3 regions of the Lentzea sp. NPDC058450 genome follow, and region 3 is predicted to be linked to each of the others. Evidence: riboswitches for the same ligand, from Rfam matches in the RefSeq annotation. Region 3 holds a riboswitch; each other region holds the start of a gene.
The links. A riboswitch is a leader RNA that binds a small molecule or an ion and turns the genes downstream of it on or off. The one in region 3 is predicted to bind S-adenosylmethionine.
Positions count from the first base shown of each region.

Region 1: it holds a riboswitch for S-adenosylmethionine, as region 3 does, so the genes downstream of both, thrC (threonine synthase) here and ACFWNN_RS44270 (methionine ABC transporter ATP-binding protein) in region 3, are expected to answer to the same signal.
Region 2: it holds a riboswitch for S-adenosylmethionine, as region 3 does, so the genes downstream of both, ACFWNN_RS11675 (aminotransferase class V-fold PLP-dependent enzyme) here and ACFWNN_RS44270 (methionine ABC transporter ATP-binding protein) in region 3, are expected to answer to the same signal.

Region 1 is NZ_JBHXLO010000032.1:96,958-99,213, reverse strand. It holds gene ACFWNN_RS36360 (hypothetical protein) at 1-111, shown strand, start outside; gene holA (DNA polymerase III subunit delta) at 113-1,081, opposite strand; SAM riboswitch class I at 1,169-1,314, shown strand; gene thrC (threonine synthase) at 1,326-2,256, shown strand, end outside.
Region 2 is NZ_JBHXLO010000006.1:14,014-16,269, forward strand. It holds gene ACFWNN_RS11670 (potassium/proton antiporter) at 1-1,055, shown strand, start outside; SAM riboswitch class IV at 1,129-1,243, shown strand; gene ACFWNN_RS11675 (aminotransferase class V-fold PLP-dependent enzyme) at 1,280-2,256, shown strand, end outside.
Region 3 is NZ_JBHXLO010000054.1:32,362-34,617, reverse strand. It holds gene rsmA (16S rRNA (adenine(1518)-N(6)/adenine(1519)-N(6))-dimethyltransferase RsmA) at 1-650, shown strand, start outside; SAM riboswitch class I at 739-832, shown strand; gene ACFWNN_RS44270 (methionine ABC transporter ATP-binding protein) at 1,050-2,048, shown strand; gene ACFWNN_RS44265 (methionine ABC transporter permease) at 2,045-2,256, shown strand, end outside.

The sequences.
Region 1 (2,256 bases), on a different contig from region 3:
CGGCGGATCGTCGACGGCCTGAACGACACGGAGTCGTTCGACTGGACGATCGGCGTCGAACGCGGCTTCACCGGCGCCCAGTACCTGATCGGGATCCCGCGCCGGACGTGAGCTAACGACGGCTGTGCGCGGCCACGATCCGGAGCACGGCGCGCTCCAGCGCGTAGTCGGCGTCGGCCGCCACGCCCTTCACGTCGGCGTTGAGCCCCGCGACCACCTGCATCGCGTCGGCGAGACCCGCCTGGTCCCAGCCGCGGGCCTGCGCCTGCGCCTTCTTGATCTTCCACGGCGGCATGCCGAGCGGACCGGCCAGGCTGAACGGGTCGGCCCGGCCCACGGCGGACACGCGCGCGACCGTGCGCACCGCGTCCGCGAGCGCGTCCGCGACCAGCACGTGCGGCACACCGAGCTGCATCGCCCAGCGCAACGCCTCCATCGCGCCCGCCCGGTCCCCCGTGACGGCCTTCTCCGCGACGGCGAACCCCGTCACCTCGGCCTTGCCCTGGTGGTAGCGGCGGATCTCCTCGACCGTCACCTTGCCGTCGGTGTCGGACACGAGCTGCGACGAGGCCGCGGCGAGCTCGCGCAGGTTCGTGCCCACGGCGTCGATGAGCGTGGCGACGGCCTCCGGGTCGATCTTGCCGCCCGCCCGCCGCACCTCGTTGCGCACGAACGCCTCGCGCTCGGCCGGCTTGGTGACCTTGGCGCACTCCGTGACCGCCGCACCGGCCTTCTTCAGTTGTCCCGGCAGGTCCTTGGCCGCCTTGCTGCGGCCACCGCCGGTGTGCAGGACGACGAGCGTGACCCCGTCCGCGGGCGCCTTGACGTAGGAGAGCACCGTGTCGGCGACCTCCTTGCCGATGTCCTGCGCGTTCTGCAGGACGATCACGCGCCCCTCCGCGAACAGCGACGGACTCACCAGTTCGGCGAGCTCCGGAGGCGTGAGATCAGTCACCGGGACGCGGGTCAGATCGGCCGTCGAATCGACCTCGCGGGCAGCGTCCAGAGCCGCCCGAACAGCCCGTTCGACCAGCAACTCCTCTTCACCGACGATGAGGTGCAGTGACTCCGGTGCGCTCACGACCGGCATCCTCCCACGTCTCGGATCGTGGGCGTCTGTGGCTCGGAAACCGAGCTATGCCGTAGCTTGGTCACCACAACTGAACACCGCTCATCCAGAGGGGCAGAGGGAACGGCCCGAAGAAGCCCCGGCAACCGGCGTCAGCGCTGTGTGCACATACCTGTGGACGCATCTGAGCGCAGACGATCACGGTGCCAATTCCGACCCGTTCGATTTCGCGGGAAAGATGAGGAGATACCTCGCGATGACTGCTGTCACTGTGCCCACGAGCACCCAGTTCGACCTCGGCCCGGCCCGCGCGCTGCTGTGCCGTGAGTGTGGAAACGAAACCCCTCTCGCTCCTGAGTACGCCTGTCTCGAGTGTTTCGGGCCGCTGGAAGTGGCCTACGACTTCGGGAAGATCCGGCGCGAGGACATCGAGGCCGGCCCCAGGTCCATCTGGCGCTACCGCGGCCTCCTCCCCGTTCCGTCCACTGTGGAGCAGCACCCGAACACCGATCCCGGCGGCACCCGCCTGGTCGAGGCGCACAACCTCGCCAAGGCCTTGGGCGTCCGCAAGATCTGGGTGAAGGACGACACCGGCAACCCCACCCACTCGTTCAAGGACCGCGTCGTAGGCGTCGCGCTCGCCGCCGCCCGCGAACTCGGCTTCAAGGTGCTGGCCTGCCCGTCCACCGGCAACCTGGCGAACGCCGTCGCCGCGGCCGCCGCCCGTGCCGGCTGGAAGTCCGTCGTTCTCGTCCCCTCCAACCTCGAACGCGCCAAGATCCTCATGAGCGCGGTGTACGAAGGCGCCCTGATCGCCGTCGACGGCAACTACGACGACGTGAACCGCCTCGCCCAGGAGCTCGCCGCGGAGAACGAGGACTGGGCGTTCGTGAACGTCAACGTCCGCCCGTACTACGCGGAAGGCTCGAAGACGCTCGGCTACGAGGTCGCCGAACAGCTCGGCTGGCGCCTGCCCGACCAGATCGTCGTGCCGATCGCGTCCGGCTCGCAGCTCACCAAGGTCGACAAGGCGTTCCGCGAACTCGGCCAGCTCGACCTGGTGGAAGCCTCGCCGTACAAGGTGTTCGGCGCGCAGGCCACCGGCTGCTCCCCGATCTCCGCCGCCTTCAAGGCGGGCCACGACGTCATCCGCCCGGTCCGCCCGGACACCATCGCCCGGTCCCTGG
Region 2 (2,256 bases), on a different contig from region 3:
GCGTCGGCGCTCGGCTGACCGGCGCGCTCGAACTGGAGTCCGGCCTCAACGACGCGCCCGTCTACATCGCCGTCGTGCTGCTGGCGTCGTCGGACCAGATCTCGTGGACCGCGCCGCTGCTGGTGATCTACGAACTGGGCGCGGGCGCGTTGATCGGCGTCGTGCTCGGGTTCCTCGGCGGCGCGGGGCTGAGACGCGCGGCGCTGCCCTCCACCGGTCTGTACCCGCTCGCCACGGTGGCGGTGTGCGTGATGGCCTACACGGCCGGAGATCTCGTGCACGCGTCCGGTTTCCTCGCCACCTACGTCGCCGCGCTGGTCCTCGGCAACGCCCGCCTGCCGCACCGCGCCGACACCCTCTCGTTCGCCGAAGGCCTCGGCTGGCTCGCCCAGATCGGCCTCTTCGTGCTCCTCGGCCTCTACGCCTCCCCGCAACGGCTGCTCGACGTGCTGTTCCCCGCGCTGGTCGCGGGCGTGGTGCTGACGTTCGTCGCCCGGCCGCTGTCGGTGGTGCTGTCCTCGCTGCCGTTCAAGGTGCCGTGGCGGGAACAGGCGTTCCTCTCCTGGTCGGGACTGCGCGGCGCGGTGCCGATCGTGTTCGCGCTGATCCCGTTGATCCAGGGCGTGGAGGGCGCGCGGCAACTCGTCGACGTGGTGTTCCTGCTGGTCATCGTGCTGACGATCGTGCAGGGCACGACACTGCCGTTCCTCGCGCGGCGGCTCGGGCTGGTGAAGACGGGGGAGGCGCTGGAGGTCCAGGTCGACTCGTCCCCGCTCGACGAGCTGGGCGCCGAACTGCTCCAGGTGCACATCCAGCGCGGCTCGAAGCTGCACGGCGTCTACATGTCCGAGCTGCGGTTGCCGAGCGGCGCCACAGTCAGCCTCGTGGTGCGCTCGGGGAAGAGTTTCACGCCACAGCCGACGACCCGGCTGCAGACAGAGGACCAGTTGCTCATCGTCACCACGGAGGAGACGCGCGACGCCGCTGAGCGGCGCATACGTGCCGTCGACCGGGCCGGGCGCTACGCCAGGTGGAAGGGCGAGACCGGCGATTAGTCGGTCTCCGAGGCTTCTCACGATGTGATCGGGGTGTCGACGGCGCGGTCACCCTCCGCTAACGTCGTCGGCAGGTCATGAGAGCCAGCGTCAAGCCCAAGCTTGCTGGCCGGCAACCCTCCAACCGCGGTGGGGTGCCCTTGGTGAGGACCTGGTCCGGCGCGTTGGGCGCCGGTCAAGCGCGGGCCTCCACACAAAGGCCCCCTGGCCTCGGAGGCAGCTCGATGACGCTCGCGATCACCCCCAGCACCACCACGGCGGTTCCGGCTGTTGTTGGCGCTGACCTGCGCGTTCCACTGGTCACCGGAGAGCGCGTCACCTACGCCAACCTCGACCACGCGGCCTCGGCGCCCTGTCTGCAGGAGGTGCGCGACGCCGTCGACGAGCTGCTGCCCTGGTACGCCAGCGTGCACCGCGGCGCCGGGTTCGCCTCCCAGGTCTCGACCCGCGTCTACGAGCAGGCCCGCGACCGCATCCGCCGGTTCGTCGGGGCGCGTTCTTCCGACACCGTCGTCTTCACCCGCAACACCACGGACTCGCTGAACCTGTTGGCGCGCAGCGTTCCCCGCAACACCGCCGTCGTCCTGTTCGACAGCGAGCACCACGCCGCGCTGCTCCCCTGGAGGGGTCCGCACGTCCAGCGGATCCCCGCACCGTCTTCGTCCGGCGCCGCAATTGTCGCGCTGGACCGGGCTCTTGCCGCCGCCCCGGTCGGCCCGAGGCTCGTGATCGTCACCGGGGCGTCCAACGTCACGGGGGAGCTGTGGCCGGTCGCCGAGCTCGCGAAGGTCGCCCGCCGTCACGGCGCGCGCATCGCTCTCGACGCCGCCCAGCTCGCCCCGCACCGCCCGATCGACGTGCGTGAGCTGGACGTCGACTACATCGCGTTCTCCGGCCACAAGATCTACGCCCCGTTCGGCGCCGGTGTGCTGGTCGGCCGTGCGGACTGGCTCCAGCAGGCCCAGCCGTACCTGGTCGGCGGCGGCGCCACCTCCAAGGTCACCGACCACGGCGACCGCCTCGGCGTGGCCTGGTCCGCGGTGCCCGAGCGGCACGAGGCCGGCAGCCCGAACGTCGTCGGCGTGCACGCGCTGGCCGCGGCCTGCGAGATCCTGTCGCGGCACTGGGAGCAGACCGTCGCGCACGAGCAGGAGCTGCTGGCCCGCCTGCGCGAGGGCCTGCGCACGATCCCCGGCTTCCG
Region 3 (2,256 bases):
TGACCCTCGCCCTGCTCCCGGCGGCAAGCCAGGTCGTAGCGGTGGAAATCGACCCACCCCTGGCCCGAAGGCTCCCGCAGACGGCGCAAGAGCTCGACCCAGCCAACGCCCCCAAACTCCACGTGGTCGAGAAAGACGCCCTGAAAGTCACCCAAGAGGACCTGCCGGTACAACCCACCGCGATCGTCGCCAACCTCCCGTACAACGTCGCGGTCCCCGTCGTCCTACACCTCCTGGCCGAACTCCCGAGCCTCCAAAAGGGCCTGGTGATGGTCCAGGCCGAGGTGGCCGACCGGATGGCCGCGAAGCCGGGCAACAAGATCTACGGCGTCCCCAGCGTGAAGCTGGCCTGGTACGCCGAAGCCAAGAAGGCCGGCTCCATCGGCAAGAACGTCTTCTGGCCTGCCCCGAACGTCGACTCGGGCCTGGTTTCCTTCCGCAGGCACGAAAAGCCACTATCTACAGTGGACCGGAAGAAGCTCTTCCAGATCGTCGACGCGGCCTTCGCCCAGCGCCGCAAGACGCTGCGATCGGCCCTGAAGGCGTGGTCGCCGAACGTCGACGAGATCCTGGAAAAGGCCGGCATCGACCCGCAGCTCAGGGGCGAGCAGCTGTCGGTGATCGACTTCATCCGGATCGCCGAGGTCTAGGCCGGGGATCCTTCGGCCAACAGTGTGATCTGTCGAACGAATCGGATTCTGGCTTGCGCAACCGAACGTCCGTCCGGTTGACTGCTACTTGCCATCCGGAGCGACTGAGAGACCTGGCTCTACGACGTCGCAGCAACCACCCGCTGGATGCGGGCAGGTGCTAACGCCAGGACCGATGGAGGAGCACCATGGGTACCGTGCGAATGCTGACGCGCCGTCGAGTTGTCGACCAGTGCCGTCGCACCGCTTCTGCATGTCGTCGCCACCTCGTCTAAGGCGCCTTCTCAAAGTCCTTTGACGCGCACTCAAACGCAGAGTGGCGCACCCCCTGAGCAGCACACCTCGACCGCGCACGTCCACATCGGACGGTGTGCCGTCGCGCGCAGCCGTGGAGCAGAAGTGATCACTGTCGAAAACCTCACCAAGTCCTTCCAGGGCGTCTCCGCCCTCAACGGCGTGACCCTCGACGTCGAGGCCGGCACCGTGCTCGGTGTCGTCGGCCCGAGCGGCGCCGGCAAGTCGACGCTCGCCCGTTGCGTCGCGCTGCTGGAGCGTCCCGACTCCGGGGCGATCCGCGTCGACGGCACCGACATCACCAGCCTCGACGGCAGTGCCCTCCGCGCCGCGCGCCGGCAGATCGGCGTTGTGCCGCAAGGGGATTCGCTGCTCCGTCAGCGCACCGCGGCCGGCAACATCGCCCTGCCGCTCGAGTCCGCCGGCGTGCCCGGACCGCAGCGACGGACGAGGGTCGGCGAGCTGCTGGACCTCGTCGGGCTCACCGACAAGGCCGCCTCGTACCCCGACCAGCTGTCCGGCGGGCAGCGTCAGCGCATCGCCGTGGCGCGTGCGCTGGCCGCCAACCCGAGCGTCCTGCTCGCGGACGAGCCCACGAGTGCCCTCGACCCCGAGACGACCGGCTCCGTGCTGACCGTGCTCGACCGTGCGCGCGCTGAGCTCGGTGTGACCGTGCTCGTCGTCACGCACGACATGGGCGTGGTCCGGAAGATCTGCGACGACGTGGCCGTGCTGGAGCAGGGCAAGGTCGTCGAACACGGCAAGGTGCTCGACCTGGTCAACAACCCCGGCAGCCGCACGAGCAGCTCGCTGCTGCCCGCCGTGGACCTGAACCCGATCAACGAGAGCGCCTACGACCGCGTCGCGGACGTCGTGCTCGTCGGGTTCGCCGCGGTCGGCGCGCTGCTGCCCGAGGCCGCGCACCGGTTCGGCGTCGAGCTCAACATCGTCGGCGGTGGCCTGACGCGCCTCGGCGAGACGCCCGTCGCGCGGTTCCGGCTCGGCCTGAACGGTGAGCGGTCCGACTCCGCGCTGGAGTGGATCGGCGAGGCCGGCGGCGCTGTGCAGAGGTCCCTGAAGGGGCCGCAGGGAGTAGCTGCGTGAGGTCTGCAACACCCTGGTCCGACGTGATCGCGTATCTCGTCGAGGCCACCGGAGAAACGCTGTACATGGTCGGCGTCTCCACGGTCATCGCAACACTGCTCGGCGTTCCCGTGGGTGTTTGGCTTCAGCTCACCGCCAAGGGTGGGCTGCGGCCGAACGCCGCGGTGCACAGGATCCTCAGCTTCGTCACCGACCTGGGCCGCTCGAT